3 regions of the Megasphaera sp. UBA4233 genome follow, and region 3 is predicted to be linked to each of the others. Evidence: riboswitches for the same ligand, from Rfam matches in the RefSeq annotation. Region 3 holds a riboswitch; each other region holds the start of a gene.
What was found. Region 3 has a riboswitch for FMN ahead of ribD (bifunctional diaminohydroxyphosphoribosylaminopyrimidine deaminase/5-amino-6-(5-phosphoribosylamino)uracil reductase RibD). Riboswitches for the same ligand answer to the same signal wherever they lie in the genome.
Positions count from the first base shown of each region.

Region 1: it holds a riboswitch for FMN, as region 3 does, so the genes downstream of both, B2U90_RS08820 (bifunctional 3,4-dihydroxy-2-butanone-4-phosphate synthase/GTP cyclohydrolase II) here and ribD (bifunctional diaminohydroxyphosphoribosylaminopyrimidine deaminase/5-amino-6-(5-phosphoribosylamino)uracil reductase RibD) in region 3, are expected to answer to the same signal.
Region 2: it holds a riboswitch for FMN, as region 3 does, so the genes downstream of both, ribB (3,4-dihydroxy-2-butanone-4-phosphate synthase) here and ribD (bifunctional diaminohydroxyphosphoribosylaminopyrimidine deaminase/5-amino-6-(5-phosphoribosylamino)uracil reductase RibD) in region 3, are expected to answer to the same signal.

Region 1 is NZ_DGXL01000025.1:124,811-128,083, reverse strand. Features, by position in the region: gene B2U90_RS08825 (FAD-binding oxidoreductase) at 1-1,306, shown strand, start outside; FMN riboswitch at 1,356-1,472, shown strand; gene B2U90_RS08820 (bifunctional 3,4-dihydroxy-2-butanone-4-phosphate synthase/GTP cyclohydrolase II) at 1,559-2,776, shown strand; gene pnuC (nicotinamide riboside transporter PnuC) at 2,863-3,273, opposite strand, start outside.
Region 2 is NZ_DGXL01000016.1:19,177-22,449, reverse strand. Features, by position in the region: gene B2U90_RS04640 (xanthine dehydrogenase family protein molybdopterin-binding subunit) at 1-431, opposite strand, end outside; gene B2U90_RS04635 ((2Fe-2S)-binding protein) at 428-895, opposite strand; gene B2U90_RS04630 (FAD binding domain-containing protein) at 895-1,680, opposite strand; FMN riboswitch at 1,823-1,939, shown strand; partial or broken gene ribB (3,4-dihydroxy-2-butanone-4-phosphate synthase) at 2,056-2,661, shown strand; gene B2U90_RS04620 (CpXC domain-containing protein) at 2,667-3,273, opposite strand, start outside.
Region 3 is NZ_DGXL01000020.1:152,714-155,986, reverse strand. Features, by position in the region: gene ribE (6,7-dimethyl-8-ribityllumazine synthase) at 1-291, opposite strand, end outside; gene B2U90_RS06865 (riboflavin synthase) at 336-980, opposite strand; gene ribD (bifunctional diaminohydroxyphosphoribosylaminopyrimidine deaminase/5-amino-6-(5-phosphoribosylamino)uracil reductase RibD) at 961-2,097, opposite strand; FMN riboswitch at 2,192-2,325, opposite strand; gene rpe (ribulose-phosphate 3-epimerase) at 2,395-3,039, opposite strand; gene rsgA (ribosome small subunit-dependent GTPase A) at 3,033-3,273, opposite strand, start outside.

The sequences.
Region 1 (3,273 bases), on a different contig from region 3:
CAGCCATGACGAAGTAACCGATCCGGCATACCACCATATGCCGGAAGCCGTCGTATTTGCCGAATCAGCCCAACAGGCCGCGGCCATCGTACAGCTGGCCAACGAGTATCATTTCCCTGTCGTTCCCCGCGGTGCCGGAACAGGGCTGGCCTGCGGAGCTGTTCCCATCTATGGAGGCATCGTATTGTCACTGGAAAAAATGAACCATATCCTGGAAATCAATACAGACAGCCTGTACGCAGTCGTTGAACCGGGTGTGCGCACGTCAGATTTGCAAAAAGCCGCTGAAGAAAAAGGATTATTCTATGCCGGCGACCCCTGCAGCGGCGATTCCTGTTTCATCGGCGGAAACATCGCGACCAATGCCGGTGGCAACCGGGCCGTAAAATACGGGACAACGCGGCATCAGGTCTATTCCATTGAAATCGTAAATCCTACGGGACGGATTGTACAGCTCGGTGCCCGCCTGCAGAAGCAATCGACGGGATATTGTCTGGATCAGCTGGTCATCGGATCAGAAGGAACACTGGGCATCATCACCAAAGCCACATTGAAATTACTCCCCAAACCCCGGTACAAGCTGGACCTTCTCGCCGTGTTCGACGACACAGCAGCGTCCATCGGCGTCGTCAATAAAATCATAAAAGCCGGCATAACGCCGACGTGCGTTGAGTTTATGGACAACATCACCATCAAATCCGTAGAACGCTATCTGAACGAAACGCTCCAAGGCAGCGATACGGGCAATTATCTGATTGTGGAAGTAGAAGGCACGAGTGAAGACGACCTCGATGATAAAGCCATCGTCCTCGACGAACTGTGCACGGCCAGTGGTGCTTCTTCCGTACTGGTCGCCGACCCGGCCCGGATCTGGCAGGCCCGCAAGGCCTTTGCCGAAGCGGTACGTGCCGAAAGCCTTATCGTATGTAAGGAAGACGTCGTCGTCCCTGTCGATCAGGAGCCGCGGCTTCTGGCCCGGATTCTGGAACTGGCCCGGAAATATGGCCTCATCACACGCATCGCCAGTCATGCCGGAGATGGCAATATTCATTTGAACATTTTGAAAAACGAGGACCTCACATACGAACAATGGGAAGAAAAAGTTTCGGAAAATCAGCAGGAGCTGTATCGTTTCATTTATCAGCTGGGTGGCCGTCTGTCTGGTGAACACGGAATTGGCAGCAAACGCAAGGCATTGATGGAAGAATTCACCAATCCCGACGAACTGGCCATGATGCGGGCCGTAAAAAAAGCGCTCGATCCAAACAACATCCTCAATCCCGGTAAAATCTTTGATGTGGAATGAATACCTGAAAGGTGTCTCTTTACTTCCTTTCTATTTGCAGGTATAATAGAATAATCTTCAGGGCAGGGCGCAATCCCCGACCGGCGGTGACAGTCCGCGAACACGCAGTGTACGATTTGGTGAAATTCCAAAACCGACAGTAGAGTCTGGATGAGAGAAGATATGATGATAGTGTATGTGTATTCTTATTGTCATAAAGCCCTGTGCATGCATAGTGCAACAGGGCTTTTAATTATATACAGGAGGTTTCTGATGGATACAAAAGAACAAACATATAATACGATTGAAGAAGCAATCCAGGAATTGCAGTCTGGTCATATCGTCATGGTTGCCGACGATCCCGAACGGGAAGATGAAGCCAACTTCATCTGCGCTGCCCAGTACTGCACCCCGGAAAACGTCAATTTCATGATGAATCATGGCAAGGGACTCATCTGCCTGCCCGTCAGTCAGGAATATGCCCATAAGCTGGGCTTGTTCCCTATGGTAGGCGAAAACACCAACAACAACCATACGGCTTTTACCGTTTCTATCGACTATAAAGATACAGATTCGGGTATCACGGCAGAAGACCGGGCCCGTACTATCCAGAAAGCCGCGACAGATTCTATCTCAGCTGATGATTTTACCCGGCCGGGACATGTATTTCCCCTGACCGGCGTCAAGGGCGGTGTCCTCATGCGCAACGGCCACACGGAAGCCACATTGGACCTGTTGCGCCTGGCCGGGCTGAAGCAAGTCGGCGTATGCTGCGAAATCCTCGATGAACGCGGCGAAATCATGCACTCCAAGGCACTTTGGGAACTGGCCCGCACTCACCACCTGACTTTCGTCTCCATCCACGATCTGCAGAATTACTGCCGTCGTCATGACAAACACGTCGTGCGGGAAGCTACGGCAAAGATGCCTACCAAATACGGCGAATTCAAGATTTACGGTTATATCAATGACCTGACCGGGGAACACCATGTCGCCCTCGTCAAAGGCGAAATCGGCGATGGCAAAAATCTCCTCTGCCGGGTCCATTCGGAATGCCTGACCGGTGATGTCTTCGGTTCCTGCCGCTGCGACTGCGGTGAACAGCTGGCCGCCGCCCTGACGCAGATCAATAAGGAAGGGCGGGGCATCCTCCTGTATATGCGCCAGGAAGGACGCGGCATCGGGCTCATCAATAAGCTCAAAGCCTATGCCCTGCAGGAACAGGGGTATGACACAGTAGAAGCCAACGAAAAACTGGGCTTTGCCCCGGATCTCCGCGAATACTGGATCGGTGCCCAGATACTCCAGGACCTGGGTGCCCGGGAATTACGGCTCCTTACCAATAATCCCCTCAAGATTTACGGTCTCGAAGGGTTTGGCGTGGAAATCGTCGAACGGGTTCCCATTGAAATGCCGGCCCAGAAATTTGATGAATTCTATCTGGAAACTAAGAAAAATAAGATGGGGCATATCTTGACTCATCTGAAATAAGTGATTGTAAAAAAGGCAGTAGCATTACGCGTTTTTGCGTAATGCTACTGCTTTTTTAAGCGGAATCATATGTGTATTACGTAATCTTAAGCTGCGCCGCCTTCATTATCGGCTTCACCGCTGGACCATACTTTCTGTGCATAGATGGCATTGAACAACAGAGCGGCCTGTAACGCCACCTGGGACAAGTTGGCTCCCAGGGTGCCAATCGTGTTGTCCCCCAGTACCATCTGAATCGATAAAATCGTCCAATAAATAAAATTGGCAATATTGACAAAAATCCAGAGAGACCAGTTTTCATTATACTTCAGAATGTAGAGAATCTGAGCTATAAAGCTGACTACGAAGTTAATGGAATCAAAATAAGGCAGCTGGCCGCCTACCTGGGCCAGGACGAACCAGCCGGCCGCCCAGGCAATGAAGGCTGCCATAAATACTTTTTTCCGCGTCCCCGGTTGAAACGAATGAGTCGTTTCCTGATGCCCCCACATATACCA
Region 2 (3,273 bases), on a different contig from region 3:
ACAATAGGATTATCCACGGCCTGCCGGAAGTCGAGAAGAGGCTCCTGTATGTCATATTCCACCTTTATCATGCGCATAGCCTTATCCACACATGCCGCATCACGCCCGGCTACAAGAGCCACTGGGTCTCCAACATATCGTATCTGTCTATCCAGTATAAGCCGGTCATACGGACTGAGTTCCGGATAGGTCTGGCCGGCAATAGTAAACCGCGTCTTAGGGACATCCTCTGCTGTCAGGATGCATTCAATGCCCGGAACGGTCAGGGCAGCTTTCGTGTCAACATGACGTACGATGGCTCTGGCATGAGGGCTGCGCAGAGCTTTGACGATTAGACAGCCTTCCGGTGCTAAATCTTCCGTATAAGCCGGTTTTCCTGTCATCAGTTGCAGGGCATCTTTTTTCATAACCACCCGGTTGATTTCTCTCATAACCGCATCCCCTTTCCTTTTTCTGTCAGATACCGTTTCAATGCCCTCATATGACTGACATATCCCGTACATCGGCAGAGATTGCCTGCTAGGTATTCTTTGATTTCTTCTTCTCCAGGATTATCTAATTCTCTTGCCATAGCCAGCACATTCATGACAAAACCGGGATTACAAAATCCACACTGATCGCTGCCTTCTTGTCCCATATACCGGGCAAATTCCTGTGCTTCATCCTGCAGTCCTTCCAGTGTCATAACATGCTTTCCGTCAATGCGGGCGGCCAGCACGGCACAGGACAGTACCGGTTTTTCCTCCAGCCATACCGTACATAATCCGCATGCTGTCGTTTCACAACCGCATTTGACGCTATAACATCCCTTTTTACGCAATAATTCATACAGCATCTGTCCTGGTAAAATTTCATCACTTTCCATCTTTCCATTAAGCCAGTACTGAATTCTCATTAGTCTCCCTCCCCTGCCGTCTGTAATAACAACCGCCTGCACAGAACCATCGCCATATCATGCCGGTATATGCGGCTGGCCCGCATATTATCTTCAAAAGATAAAGAATCCGCCACTTCACGGGCCGCCCGTTCCGCTTCCTCCCCGGTCATTCCCGTACCTGCCGGAAGACATCGTACCTGTGCTCTCATCGGTCGTGCTCCCACACTGCAGGAGACGCTATCTGCTGTGCGGGATACGGCACAGGCCAGGACAGGAAAATCGGTCGCGTTCAGACGCAGCGAAGCATAGGCCGTCCGCCGTTTCTTTTTAGGGAGATATATGCCTTTTAAAATATCCGTATCTGCCGTCTTTTCCGCAAAAAGAGACAGGGGTATTCGTCCGCCTTTATATAAATCGGCTTCTGCATCCAAAGCCAGAAAGAGTGTCAATACATCAGAAAAGCCAAACCGGCCCCAGATGCTCCCTCCTACCGTCGCCATATTGCGAAATTGTGTACCCACAATATGACGCAATGCTTCCTTCATAGCCCCCTGGGTATACGTTTCCAGTGATTCAGAAATTTCCAGTTGGCGCAATGGCACCATAGCTCCAATATAAAATGCTTCTTCTGTTTCGCGTATTTCATCCAGTCCCAAATCCATCAAATCAATTGCCGTTGCCACCCTGCGGCGGGGAGACATGCGCAGCCAGCAACCGCCACCCAGGATAACCGCTGACCGTTTCTGATTTAACTGCCAGGCTTCCTCCAGGCTTTTTGCTTTAACATAATGAGCTATATTCATACCGTTCCTCCTGTTCAGCGCATGCAGATTCTATATCTGCCTGACTGTTTTTGTCTATTTTGATTTTCATAATGATATCTTTTTGATTCTTTAAATTTCTCCTGCTACATAGTTGCAATGCGTAAAATTAATGGTATAATAAAAATGTCTTCAGGGCAGGGTGCAATTCCCGACCGGCGGTATAGTCCGCTAGCGCTTTGGCGCATGATTTGGTGCAATTCCAAAACCGACCGTATAGTCTGGATGGAAGAAGGCAATCTCAGGCTGCGTCCGCAGTCTGTCTGATGCTGTGCCTGTATGCCCTGACCGTCCTGGTCAGGGTTATTTTTTTGCTGAAGACAATTCCCAATACCCTTATATACGGAGGCATGCATTATGACAATGAAACGAACGTACAACACTATCGATGAAGCACTGGATGCTTTGCGCCAGGGCCGGATTATCATCGCCACAGATGATCCGGACAGAGAAAATGAAGGTGATTTTATCTGCGCCGCCCAGTACTGCACAACAGAAAATATGAATTTCATGGCGACTCATGGAAAAGGTCTCATCTGCCTTCCCATCAGTTCGGCCTTTGCAGAAAAACTTGCTCTGCCGCCTATGGTAGCCCGGAATACGGACAACCATGAAACGGCCTTTACCGTCTCCATAGACCACGTAGAAACAACAACGGGTATTTCCGCAGTGGAACGGGCTTATACGGCGCGGATGCTGGCAGAAGATGCTTCCCGTCCGTCAGACTTCCGTCGTCCCGGGCATATGTTTCCCCTCATCGCCAAAGAAGGCGGCCTTTTCACCCGTGGCGGACATACAGAAGCCACGGTAGATCTCATGCGTCTCGCTGGCCTGAAAGAAGCCGGATTATGCTGTGAAATCATGGCCGAAGACGGAACCATGATGCGTACACCTCAGTTATGGCACCTGGCAGATATGTATCATCTGCCCTTCATTACATTGAAAGATATCAAAGACTACATGGCCCGTCAGGCAAATAAATCCTGATGGTCCTTTACAAAGGAAACTGCCCATTGGGGTGTGATTTCCAGCATGTCATCCGGTGGCAGCGCCTCTCCCAGATCACGCTCCAGTGCCTGATACGTTTGATGCATGGAATCATTAAACGGAAGCATGCCTGATTTCTGCTGGCTCTGGTCAGCAAAATGAAAGGCATCGCCCGATTCACTGTGAGTAAATTCAATCAGGCTGGCATGAATCGGGCTGGCCTGTGCTGCCAGAAAAGATTGAATCATTACTTTCATGATTTCTATTACTCTGTCATCGTATCCGGCGTCAAAAATGGCAAGTTTTTCCAGTAACTGCACCCGCTGGCGGATAAGGCGATAGCGGAATGCCTTCATGAATTCATATTCCGGCTTCTGCAGTGACTGATGCATATTTGTCACATCTCCTCCGCCGGGAGCATAATAAATGACCAGGCGCAGATTGCTCTGAATATAAAGGAAATCATAATCGAGATATGTTTCATGTCCGCACTTCGGACACTGAAACCGAAAGAGAGATAAATCCCGTACTTTATCCCGAAGTCCGGGATTTTTGTCTATCTGTATGCGGTCCCATATTTTAAACCGG
Region 3 (3,273 bases):
AGCTTCGTTGCATACCAGATCATAATGGCTGGTGGCTCCGCGGATAACGGCTCCCAGGCAGATGACGGCATCGTATTTGCCCGATTCAGCCATTTTCTGGGCTATGAGGGGAATTTCAAAAGAACCGGGAACCCAGGCTGTCGTAATGTCATCATCGGATACACCATGACGTTTCAGCGCATCATAGGCCCCGCCGAGAAGACGGCTGCAGATGAATTCATTAAAACGAGCGACGACAATACCCACTTTAATACCAGAACCGATTAATTTACCTTCTTTTACTTGTACCATTTGTACCACTCTCCTAATATGTATGTAATATTCTATTTAGCGGATTAAAATCCATTTTCCAACAACATTTCCATCGTAACGCCTTTCGGGCTTTCTACGGGGCCTGTTTCCATAAAGCGATGAATGTATTTGCCGACGATATCCGTTTCCAGATTGACAATAGCACCGGGATGTTTACCCATCAGTGTCGTATGACTCATTGTATGGGGAATGATGGATACGGAAAACTGGCTGCTTCCGGCAGAAACGACAGTCAGGCTGATTCCATCAATGGTAATGGAACCTTTTTCTACGATAAAGGGCGCCATGTCCTTAGGAATGGAAATGGTGATAACCCGGGCAATCCCGTCGTTTTCTATACGCGACACATGGCCCGTTCCATCGATATGGCCGCTGACGATATGACCTCCCAGGCGGCCGCCGACCTGCATCGCCCGTTCCAGATTGACAGGAGAACCGGTACGCAGTTCACAGAAGGACGTCCGCCGCATCGTTTCGTGCATGACATCCGCCGTAAACGAAGTATCGTTCAGGGATGTCACAGTCAGGCAGACACCATTGACGGCAATGCTGTCGCCGATGCGTGTACCTTCCAGCACCGTGTGGGCTTCTATCGTAAGGACGATGGAGTCAGTGCGGCGGTCCATGGCACGGATTATCCCCAATTCCTCAATGATGCCAGTGAACATAGGCACCCTCCCTTTCTGTATTATAAGCTGTAATCAATATATTAGTATCTAACATTTTGACACTGTCATAGGAAAGAGGCATGCATTCAGCCAGATCGTCAACACCTTTCCCACCGACAGAGGGGAGCGACTGCGAACCGCCAATAACCTTATTTCCAACAAAAGCATATATCTTATCGACCAGTTTGTAATCAAAAAAACTCCCCTGTACGGTGCTGCCGCCTTCTACGAGAATACTGCGTATGCCCTCTTTCCACAACAGATTCACTGCCTGTACCAGGTCAATATGTCCTTCTCCTGTCAGCGGGGCCAGAATAACGCGGACGCCCAGTTCTTTCAGGCGGCGCATTTTATCTGTATGACACAATGTCGTCGTGACAACGATCGTATCGGTAGTCTTATCCGTTATGACCAGTGCCGTTTCCGGTATACGGCCGTGAGTATCCAGGACAATGCGCACGGGCTGGTGAGGCGCCTCCTGCTCTTTACGCTGTATGCGGCAGGTCAAAAGAGGATTGTCCGCCAGGATGGTATTAATGCCTACCAGGATTCCATCATAGATAGAGCGCAGATAATGGCCCTCCCGCCGCGCTTCTTCATTGGTAATCCACTGGGATTTACCTGTCCGCGAAGCAATACGGCCATCCAGGCTCTGGGCCAGTTTGGATGCAATAAATGGCTTTTCAACCATCATATTCTTGATAAATACTTCATTGAGCTGGGCGGCTTCGCGGGAAAGAAGTCCTACCTCCACGGGAATACCGGCCTGCCGTAAAATCGCAGCACCTTTTCCGGCGACGAGCGGATTGGGATCCAGCATGGCCATGACGACCTTTCCCACCTTTCTTTCTACCAGCGTCCGGGCGCAGGGAGGCGTCCGTCCATAATGAGCACACGGTTCCAACGTGACGTACACCGTAGCTCCTTCAGCCTGATCTCCCGCTTCCCGCAGTGCCCATACTTCTGCGTGAGGTGTACCGGCCTTGTGGTGATAGCCCCGTCCTACGATTTTACCGTCTTTGACAATCACACAGCCTACAGCCGGGTTTGGGGATGTATACCCCAGTGCCAGTCTGGCCAGAGACAGGGCTTCCTGCATATATTCTATCGGTTCCAAGATTGTCCTTCCTTTCCTGTCACAGAAACAAAAAAGGCCATCGGTACACATACATACCAATAGCCTTTTTGAGCACACTAAATAAACACGTCCGTGCTGTCTTTTCCCATCCAGACTATACTGTCGGTACCGAAATCCCATCGGTTCAGCTCCCATAAGGAGTTAGCGGACTCTACCGCCGGTCAGGAATTGAAAGCGTCGCTTTCTCACCTTGCCCCAAAGACTATTTCTATTCAGTTCTTTCATACAAAAGACATTTTACCATAATAAAATGCGAAATACAAGCACTGCCTGCGTTCAGCGCAGGGCCGCAATAGCTGCCGCCCGGTCTTTGGCACCAAAGACAGCGCTGCCGGCTACGAGGAAATCAGCCCCCGCTTCCCTGACAGCCTGAACGGTCTTGCTATTGACACCACCATCGACTTCAATGACGGCTGTCGTATTGCCGCTCTTCGTCAGGAGCGATCGGGCCGCCCGGATTTTATCCAGCGTATACGGGATAAATTTCTGCCCGCCAAAACCGGGATTGACACTCATGATAAGGATCATATCGACCATTCCGGCCACGCATTCCAGCGAAGAGACGGGGGTCGCCGGATTGAGTGCTGCACCGGCCTTCATACCGGCTTCGTGAATCTGCTGGATGACCCGGTCCAGATGGATACAGGCTTCCTGATGGACCGTAACATACGTGACGCCCGCTTTCTTCAGGCCATCAATATACGTTTCCGGATGTTCTACCATGAGATGGGCATCAAAGGGCGTCGACGTATACTTGCGCAGGCTGGAAATCACGGGGACACCGAAGGTCAGGTTGGGCACAAAATGCCCATCCATCAAATCGAGATGAATATAATCGGCGCCGCCTTTTTCAACGTCTTTGACTTCATCGGCCAGGCGGGCAAAATCGGCAGATAAAATGGACGGACAAATAGCTACCATGCAAATCGTTTCCTTTCCAGAATGGACTCTAAAATCTTGCAATACGTTTCATATCGTTCTTTTCTTATCTTTCCCTCTGCTACGGCATGTTTGACGCAGCAATCTGGTTCATGATAATGGAGGCATGAATTGAATCGGCAGGTACCGGTGTATGGCATCATATCGGGGAACAGCTGTATCAGCTCCCGGGGTTCCAGATTTTCAAATTCCAGAGAACTGAATCCCGGCGTATCG